2 regions of the Streptomyces sp. NPDC057617 genome follow, and region 2 is predicted to be linked to the other one. Evidence: riboswitches for the same ligand, from Rfam matches in the RefSeq annotation. Region 2 holds a riboswitch; the other holds the start of a gene.
What was found. Region 2 has a riboswitch for glycine ahead of gcvT (glycine cleavage system aminomethyltransferase GcvT). Riboswitches for the same ligand answer to the same signal wherever they lie in the genome.

Region 1: linked by a shared signal. The riboswitch ahead of gcvP (aminomethyl-transferring glycine dehydrogenase) and the one ahead of gcvT (glycine cleavage system aminomethyltransferase GcvT) in region 2 are both predicted to bind glycine.

What each region holds. Positions count from the first base shown of each region.
Region 1 covers NZ_JBHVGV010000009.1:420,281-425,146, reverse strand. The annotation lists gene ACFU9P_RS24090 (bifunctional nuclease family protein) at 1-27, shown strand, start outside; gene ACFU9P_RS24085 (MerR family transcriptional regulator) at 210-779, shown strand; gene ACFU9P_RS24080 (DNA polymerase IV) at 829-2,313, shown strand; gene ACFU9P_RS24075 (PRC-barrel domain-containing protein) at 2,202-2,606, opposite strand; glycine riboswitch at 2,718-2,816, shown strand; gene gcvP (aminomethyl-transferring glycine dehydrogenase) at 2,993-4,866, shown strand, end outside.
Region 2 covers NZ_JBHVGV010000005.1:303,680-308,545, reverse strand. The annotation lists gene ACFU9P_RS15280 (enhanced serine sensitivity protein SseB C-terminal domain-containing protein) at 1-132, opposite strand, end outside; gene ACFU9P_RS15275 (enhanced serine sensitivity protein SseB) at 371-1,105, opposite strand; gene ACFU9P_RS15270 (AAA family ATPase) at 1,183-1,860, opposite strand; glycine riboswitch at 2,047-2,144, shown strand; gene gcvT (glycine cleavage system aminomethyltransferase GcvT) at 2,292-3,431, shown strand; gene gcvH (glycine cleavage system protein GcvH) at 3,585-3,962, shown strand; gene glyA (serine hydroxymethyltransferase) at 3,996-4,866, shown strand, end outside.

The DNA.
Region 1 (4,866 bases), on a different contig from region 2:
GAGGACTTCGGAACCAACAGCCAGTGAGCGGCCGCCGGTGAGCGCCGATCCGGGCTCCGTCAGCGCATCCGGCCATCCTTTCCCCGGAACGGGGCACGGGAAACCACTCTCAGGGTGATTATCACTCGGCGTGGCGAGTGTGGCGATCGTTGACGCACCCCGGGTGACTGCCTACCTTCGACAAGGCAGGTCTAGGACGGAGGGTCGGCGTGAGAAGCAGCGGCGACAGTACGGCGGCGGGCGGTCCGTATCCGCCTCACGGCAGTGCGCACGACCCCGGGGCGGAGACGGTCGGATACCGCGGTCCGACCGCGTGCGCGGCGGCCGGGATCACCTACCGCCAGTTGGACTACTGGGCCCGGACGGGGCTGGTCGAGCCGAGCGTGCGGCCGGCGTACGGATCGGGCACACAGCGGCTCTACAGCTTCCGCGATGTGGTTGTCCTCAAGATCGTGAAGCGGTTCCTGGACACCGGGGTCGCGCTGCAGAACATCCGGGCGGCGGTCCAGCACCTGCGGGCCCGCGGGTTCCGGGACCTGGAGCGCATGACGCTCATGAGCGACGGTGCGACCGTCCATGAGTGCACCTCGCCCGACGAGGTCGTGACCCTGCTCCAGGGCGGGCAGGGCGTCTTCGGGATCGCCGTGGGGGTGGTGTGGCGGGACGTCGAGGCGGCCCTGTCGCAGCTCCACGGGGAGCGGATCGACACCGGCGAGACCCTGGTCGGGCACAACCCGGCCGACGAGCTGGCGCGCCGGCGCCGGGACCGGGCGGTCTGACCGCCGGACACCGGGCCGATTGTCAGTGGTGTGAGGCAGCATCGGTCCTGTGAGATCCGCGCCGACGATCCTGCATCTGGACATGGATGCCTTCTTCGCCGCCGCCGAGCAGGCGGCGAAGCCGAGTCTGCGCGGAAAACCGGTGGTCGTGGGCGGGCTGGGGCCGCGCGGGGTGGTGTCGACGGCGTCGTACGAGGCGCGGCCCTTCGGGGTGCACTCCGCGATGCCGATGGCCCAGGCGAGACGGCTGGCGCCGAACGCGGCGTATCTGGTGCCGCGCTTCTCGCTCTACCGCGCGGTGAGCGAGCAGGTCATGGAGCTGCTCGCGCGGCTCTCGCCGCTGGTGGAGCCGCTGAGCCTGGACGAGGCCTTCGTGGACCTGGAGGCGGGCGGCTCGGCCCATGACACGGCGTCGGCGCGCGCGGCCGGCGAGCGGCTGCGGGCGGACATCAGGGCTGTCACCGGGCTGACCGGGTCGGTGGGGCTCGCCGGGTCCAAGATGCTCGCGAAGATCGGCTCGGAGCAGGCCAAGCCCGACGGGCTGGTCGTCATCGAGCCCGGCACGGAGCGGGAGCTGCTGGGGCCGATGCCGGTGCGCACCCTGCCCGGGGTGGGGCCCGCGACCGGGGAGCATCTGCGCCGGGCCGGGATGACCACGGTCGCCGAGCTGGCCGAGGCGGGCGAGGACGAACTCGTACGGCTGCTGGGGAAGGCGCACGGCGCCTCGCTGTACCGGATGGCGCTGGGGCACGACGACCGGCCTGTGGTGTCGGAGCGGGAGACCAAGTCCGTGTCGGTCGAGGACACCTTCGATGTCGATCTGCACGACCGGGTACGGGTGCGCACGGAGGTGGACCGGCTCGCGGACCGCTGTGTGGAGCGGCTGCGGGCCGGCGGGCACTCCGGGCGGACGGTGGTGCTGAAGGTGCGGCGGTACGACTTCTCGACACTGACCCGGTCGGAGACGCTGCGCGGGCCCACGGACGATCCGGGAGTGGTGCGGGAGGCGGCGGGGCGGTTGCTGGAGTCGGTGGACACGACGGGCGGGGTGCGGCTGCTGGGGGTGGGGGTGACGGGGCTCGCGGACTTCACGCAGGAGGATCTGTTCGCGCAGGCCGCGGCCGACCGGCCCGTACCGGCACCCGCCGCCGCGCCCGCGCCCGAGCCCGCACCGGCGCGGCCCGACGGGAGTGCCCAGGAGCCGGAGGCGCCCGCCGAGCGGCGCTTCCCGGCCGGACACGATGTGCGGCACACCGAGTACGGAGCGGGCTGGGTGCAGGGCAGCGGGCTGCGGCGGGTGACCGTACGGTTCGAGGAGCCCGGGTCCGTGCCGGGGCGGGTGCGGACCTTCTGGGTCGACGACCCCGATCTGACGCTCTCCGAACCGCTGCCCCTGGTGCCCGGGCCGGAGGCGGACCCCGGTCAGTCGTCCTGGCCGGCCAGCCGGCCGAAGTCGCGTTCGGAGTCCCGGTCGGACAGGGAGGCGGACCCCTCCGGCGGCTCGGGCTCAGGATCGGGGAGGGCGATGCCGTAGTGGTGGTAGAGCTGGAGTTCCTGCTCCGGCGAGAGATGGCGGCCGACACCGAAATCGGGGGCGTCCTTGATCAGCGCGCGCTCGAAGGGGACCTGGAGCGCGTCGTTCACCAGAGTGCTGGGGGCGAGCGGGACAAAGGCATCACGGCTGAACAGCCCGGTGCGGACCGCGGCCCACTCCGGGATCCCCGTGGCGTCGTCGAGGTACACCTCGTCCACCGTGCCGAGCCGGTGGCCGTCGCGGTCGAACGCCTTGCGGCCTATCAGGCTGCGCGGATCGATATCAGTCTCCACGGTCCCTCCAACGGGTCGCACATGCTCGTACCACTACAAAAATGCAGATCCGGGGTGTCGGCCACTCGAACGTCACGCTCAAGTCCTCGCTGGTACGCTGGCAGCGGCTGCTGACCCCGTGCGGGAGAGTCCTCCGGTCGAGAAGTCCGGAGGCGCCGAAGGAGCAAATCCTCCCCGGAATCTCTCAGGCCCCCGTACCGCGCGGACGAGGTCACTCTGGAAAGCAGGGCGGGCGTCGGACGGCATCCGCTCTCACCGACGGTGAAAGCCGGCCCGCCTCAGGCGGACCGGTGAAGCTCTCAGGTCGAGATGACAGAGGGGGAGGCCGTCCGGGCACCCGTGCCGTGGTGCCCCTCGCAGGTCGTGTCAGACCAGGAGGCCTCCCAATGACCGCCCACCGCATACCCCTCGCCCAGCTGGAGCGCGGTACCCCCTTCGAACAGCGCCACATCGGGCCCGACACGGGGGCGCAGGCGAAGATGCTGGCGCAGGTCGGGTACGGCTCGCTCGACGAGCTGACGGCCGCCGCGGTGCCCGAGGTGATCAGGAGCGCGGAGGCGCTGGACCTGCCGGGCGCGCGCACCGAGGCCGAGGTCCTCGCCGAGCTGCGGTCGCTCGCCTCGCGCAATCAGGTGCTGGCGCCGATGATCGGCCTCGGCTACTACGGCACGTTCACCCCGCCGGTGATCCTGCGCAACGTCATGGAGAACCCGGCCTGGTACACCGCGTACACGCCGTACCAGCCGGAGATCTCCCAGGGGCGCCTCGAAGCGCTGCTCAACTTCCAGACCGTCGTGGCCGACCTGACCGGCCTGCCCACTTCGGGCGCGTCCCTGCTCGACGAGGGCACCGCCGCCGCCGAGGCGATGGCGCTGTCCCGCCGGGTCGGCAAGGTCAAGGGCGGGGTCTTCCTGGTGGACGCCGACGCGCTGCCGCAGACCATCGCCGTGATCGAGACCCGCGCGGAGCCGACCGGGGTCGAGGTGGTGGTCGCCGATCTGAGTGAGGGCATCCCGTCCGAGGCCGCCGAGCGCGGGGTCTTCGGGGTGCTGGTCCAGTACCCGGGCGCCTCCGGTGCCGTACGGGACATCAGGCCCGTCGTCGAGCAGGCGCACGCCCTCGGCGCGATCGTCACCGTTGCCGCCGATCTGCTCGCGCTGACCCTCCTCACCCCGCCCGGCGAGCTGGGCGCGGACATCGCGGTCGGCAGCAGCCAGCGGTTCGGGGTGCCGATGGGCTTCGGCGGACCGCACGCCGGGTTCATGGCCGTACGGGAGAAATTCGCGCGCAGCCTGCCGGGCCGGCTCGTCGGGGTCTCCGTGGACGCCGACGGGAACAAGGCGTACCGGCTGGCGCTCCAGACCCGCGAGCAGCACATCCGCCGCGAGAAGGCCACCAGCAATATCTGCACCGCTCAGGTGCTGCTCGCCGTGATGGCGGGGATGTACGCGGTCTACCACGGCCCGGAGGGGCTGCGCGGGATCGCCAGGCGCACCCACCGGTACGCGGCGATCCTGGCCGCCGGGCTGTGCGCGGGCGGGGCGGAGACCGTGCACGGCGCGTACTTCGACACCGTGACCGTCCGGGTGCCGGGGCGGGCCGCCGAAGTGGTCGCCGCCGCCCGCGAGGACGGCGTCAACCTGCGCCTCGTCGACACCGACACCGTCTCCGTCGCCTGCGACGAGACCACGGGCCGCGCCCAGGTGACCGCCGTATGGACCGCTTTCGGGGTCACGGGCGACCTCGACGCGCTGGACGAGACGACGGACGACGCCCTGCCCGGGGCGCTGCTGCGCACCGACGACTATCTGACGCACCCGGTCTTCCACCAGTACCGCTCGGAGACGGCGATGCTGCGCTATCTGCGCCGGCTCGCCGACCGTGACTACGCGCTGGACCGCGGCATGATCCCGCTCGGCTCCTGCACCATGAAGCTCAACGCGACGACCGAGATGGAGCCGGTCACCTGGCCCGAGTTCGGGGCGCTGCACCCCTTCGCGCCGGCCGAGCAGGCGCAGGGCTACCTCACCCTGATCAGGGAGCTGGAGGAGCGGCTCGCCGAGGTCACCGGTTATGACGCGGTGTCGCTCCAGCCCAACGCCGGTTCGCAGGGCGAACTGGCCGGGCTGCTGGCCGTACGGGCGTACCACCGGGCCAACGGCGACACGGGCCGTACCGTCTGTCTGATCCCGTCGTCCGCGCACGGCACGAACGCGGCGAGCGCGGTGATGGCCGGGATGAAGGTCGTTGTCGTCAAGAC
Region 2 (4,866 bases):
CCAGAGCAGCATCCAGACGCTGTCGTCGGCGAGGGCCTGGAGCAGCGCCTCGTACGCGTCGTAGCGCCCTGGCGTCACCTGGCGCAGCATGTGCTCGACCTTCCCGGCCGCCGCGGTGCCTGACGCGCTCACTCTGGGTCCCGCCCCTCTTCGATCCACCATTCGGCCAGCTCCCCCCGAAGCTCCCCGGCCCCCCGTCCCACAGGGCCACTCCGGGCACCCGGTCGTGGAGGCTGAGTCATCAAACCAGCTTAGGCGGCGGCTCTGACACCGGCGTGTGGTGTGCCGGGCCCTGTAAGGCGAGCCGCTCTCCCTCGCTGTCGTACCCGCGAGGACCGGGCGTACCCGTGGCGGCCCGGCGTACCCGTGGCTACGCCCTTTGGTAGAAGGGCCGTACCTTCGCGAGCAGATAGTCACCGACCGGGTCCTGCGCCACGTCCAGCAGGATGAGGTTGACCGGCCAGCCCACCGACACGCGCCCCAGCGCGCGCCCGAGCGCGTCCAGTGGCGCGTTTCGGTCAGCGGCCTCCCAGGACGAGAGCTGTACGCCGATGAAGAGCGCCGGCGGGTCCCCCTCGACGCTGGCGAGCGCGCGGCGGGCCGAGAGCACCACCCCTGATGTCTCGAACTCGCTCCCAGCGGCGGCCAGGAAGTCGACCGGGTCCTCCTGCCAGTCCGGCTCGAAGAGCCTGACCCGGCCGCCGGTGGCCGGACCGTCCAGCGGGGAGCGCCCCGACCGGCACAGCTCGGCGACCGCGGGCGGCGGCAGCGGCATCCCGACCATCCCACCGGGGTTGACCGCTATACCGAGCTGCGGGGGCAGGCCCCGGGCGAACTCGCGCGCGGGGGCGATCGTGAAGGGCATATGGGCGCCGACGCACTGGAGGAACTGTCCCTGGGAGCTGAAGACCGGAACGTACGGAACGCCCTCGATCTCCAGGGTCGGCAGATCGAGGCCGGGGCTGTCGGGACCGCCGCCGTTGGGCAGCGGCACCCACACCTCGCTGCGCCCGAGCACCTCCACCAGCCGGCCGCCCGCTCCCTGGCTGCCGAGCGAGGCGGCGAGCACCTCTTCCAGCTCATTGCCCGGCCATGCTGTATTCACTGTCGCTTCCTCCGTGCTCGTACCTGCGGCAGCACCCTAACGCCGCAGGCGGCGGCCCGTCCCCGCCCGTCCACGGCTCACCTCTCGGGCTTCTCCAGGAAGGCGATCCGGTCCAGGGCGCCGGCCGCGGACCGGTCCAGGAGCACCGCCGTGGCACAGCCCCGGGGCAGCCGGCCCGACTCGGCGGCGGCCAGCAGACGCCGTACGGCCCGGCGGTGGCGGGCGAACGCGTACCCGGAGACGCCCCGGCCGCGCTCGCGCTGCCCCTCGCGGGCCACCTCCGGCGGGACGTCCAGCAGTACGAGATGGAGCCGGCGGCCACGTCTGCGGGCCTCGCGGGCGAGCCAGCGGCGTACCCATCTCTGCGTACCGCAGTCGTGCACGACGACGCTCTCGCCGGAGCCGAGCGCGCGCCGCAGCCCCGCGTAATGCGCCATCCGGACGAGCGGGCGGTAGACGGCGTAGGGGAGCCGGGCCGGCAGCCTGCGCTCCCAGCGGTCCCTGGCGTCCTGGGAGTCGATCCCGCCGGCCTCTGCGGCCCGCCGGATCAGGGTCGACTTGCCGCTGCCGGGCAGTCCCGAGACCACCACCAGATCGCCCGCGGAAAAGGCCAGGGCACCGGGCACCCGGCCGGCGCGCCCGCGCAGATCCCGTACCACCGCGACCGGCCGCGCGACCGCTTCCCGGTCGGACACCCCCTGCTGCGCCGGCACTCCCGCGGTCGTCGCATACGCTCCGGACCCCTGCGACATCATCGCCGTCCCCCCTGTCGATCAGTCGGCGTCAGCTCCGTCGGCCTGGCCCATGGCCCTTGCCCACAAAGTGTAAAGAATTGGTAATGCGCCTCAAGCCTTTCACGCCGAACGGCGTAATACGGGCCGGGCGACCCGGTCCGCCCGGATGCGTGCGATGATGTGCCCGCCAACTGCATACCGGCCGTTTGAATCCGCGCGGGAGAGTCCCGGTCACTCAGTGCGCCGGGCGCCGAAGGAGCAAGTTCCTCCCTTGAATCTCTCAGGCCCCGTACCGCGTGGATGAGGCAGATCTGAAAAGCGGGCCGCAGCCCTGCGGCTCCACCCAAGGTGCAAGTCATGACCCCTGGTACGGGTGGTCGTGGTGAACCTCTCAGGTTCCGATGACAGATGGGGAGGACCGTCCTCGCCGTCATGCCCTGGGAGCCCTTGCGATGAACCACGCCCCCCCGAGCAGCACCCCCCGTAAGACCGCCCTCGACGCGGTGCACCGCGCCCTCGGCGCGACCATGACCGACTTCGCGGGCTGGGACATGCCGCTGCGGTACGGCAGCGAGCGCGACGAGCACACCGCGGTACGGACCAGGGCCGGGCTCTTCGACCTCTCCCACATGGGCGAGATCACCGTCTCGGGCCCCGCGGCCGGTGCGCTGCTCGACTACGCGCTGGTCGGCAATATCGGCTCCGTCGCCGTGGGCCGTGCCCGCTACACCATGATCTGCCAGGAGGACGGCGGCATCCTGGACGACCTGATCGTGTACCGCCTCGGCGAGGACACGTACATGGTCGTCGCCAACGCCTCCAACGCGCAGACGGTCCTCGACGCGCTGACCGGGCGCGCCGCCGGATTCGACGCCGAGGTCCGCGACGACCGTAACGCCTACGCCCTGCTGGCCGTCCAGGGTCCGCAGTCGCCCGGCATTCTCGGCAAGCTGACCGACGCCGATCTCGACGGCCTCAAGTACTACGCCGGTCTGCCGGGCACGGTGGCCGGGGTCCCGGCGCTGATCGCCCGTACGGGCTACACCGGCGAGGACGGTTTCGAGCTGTTCGTCGAGCCCCGGTACGCCGAGGGACTGTGGCGGGCGCTGACCGAGGCGGGCGCGGGCGCGGGCCTGGTGCCCTGCGGGCTCTCCTGCCGCGACACGCTCCGGCTGGAGGCCGGGATGCCGCTGTACGGGAACGAGCTGAGCACCGCCCTCACCCCGTTCGACGCCGGTCTCGGCCGGGTCGTGAAGTTCGACAAGACCTCGAACGGCGGCGCCTTCGTCGGCCGCGAGGCCCTGGAGGCGGCGGCCGAGCGCGCCGCCGGCGCCCCGCCGCGCAAGCTGGTCGGCCTGATCGCCGAGGGCCGCCGGGTCCCCCGGGCCGGCTACCGGGTCGTCGCCGACGGGGCTCCCGTCGGCGAGGTCACCTCGGGAGCGCCCTCCCCCACCCTGGGCAGGCCCGTCGCCATGGCGTACGTCGACGCCTCGCACGCGGCGCCGGGCACGCCGGGCGTCACGGTCGACATCCGCGGCTCGCAGGAGCCGTACGAGGTCGTGGCGCTTCCCTTCTACAAGCGCCAGAAGTGATACGGACATCATCAGCGCCACCCCCGTTCCGCCTTCGTTCCACAGGGATGCCGTCCCGGTGCCGTTCGGTTCCGGCTCCGCCCATCTCGCTCCGTCTCGCTCCGTAAGACAGCCGTTCCGCACCACTCCCCCGCGTACAGGAGAATTCAGGTCATGAGCAACCCCCAGCAGCTCCGTTACACCAAGGAGCACGAGTGGCTGTCGGCGCCCGAGGACGGTGTGGCGACGGTCGGGATCACCGAGTTCGCCGCGAACGCCCTCGGCGATGTGGTGTTCGCCCAGCTTCCGGAGGTCGGCGACACGGTGACCGCGGGCGAGTCCTGCGGCGAACTGGAGTCGACCAAGTCGGTCAGCGATCTGTACGCCCCGGTGACCGGCGAGGTCGTCGAGACGAACCAGGACGTGGTGGACGACCCCTCGCTGGTGAACTCGGCTCCGTACGAAGGCGGCTGGCTGTTCAAGGTACGTGTCGCCGAGGAGCCGGACGAACTGCTCACCGCCGACGAGTACCAAGACTTTTCCGGCAACTGACGCGCTCCGGCCACCGAGACCCCAGGGACTGTGATGTCTTCGAAGTCGCTTCTGAACTCCTCGCTCCATGAACTCGACCCGGACGTCGCCGCCGCCGTCGACGCCGAACTCCACCGTCAGCAGTCCACCCTCGAAATGATCGCCTCGGAGAACTTCGCTCCCGTGGCGGTCATGGAGGCACAGGGCACGGTGCTGACCAACAAGTACGCCGAGGGCTACCCCGGGCGCCGCTACTACGGCGGCTGTGAGCATGTCGATGTGATCGAGCAGATCGCCATCGACCGGGTGAAGGCGCTGTTCGGCGCCGAGCACGCGAACGTACAGCCGCACTCGGGCGCCCAGGCGAACGCGGCGGCGATGTTCGCGCTGCTCTCCCCCGGCGACACGATCATGGGCCTGAACCTCGCGCACGGCGGGCATCTCACCCATGGCATGAAGATCAACTTCTCCGGCAAGCTCTACAACGTCGTCGCCTACCACGTCGACGACGAGACCGGCCGGATCGACATGGCCGAGGTCGAGCGGCTCGCCAAGGAGTCCCGTCCCAAGCTGATCGTGGCCGGCTGGTCCGCGTACCCCCGCCAGCTCGACTTCGCGGCCTTCCGCCGGATCGCGGACGAGGTCGGCGCGTATCTGATGGTCGACATGGCGCACTTCGCCGGGCTGGTCGCGGCGGGGCTGCACCCCAACCCGGTGCCGCATGCCCATGTCGTGACCACGACCACCCACAAGACCCTGGGCGGCCCGCGCGGCGGTGTGATCCTCAGTACGAAGGAACTGGCGAAGAAGATCAACTCGGCGGTCTTCCCCGGTCAGCAGGGCGGTCCGCTGGAGCATGTCATCGCGGCCAAGGCGGTCTCCTTCAAGGTCGCGGCGACGGAGGAGTTCAAGGAGCGGCAGCGCC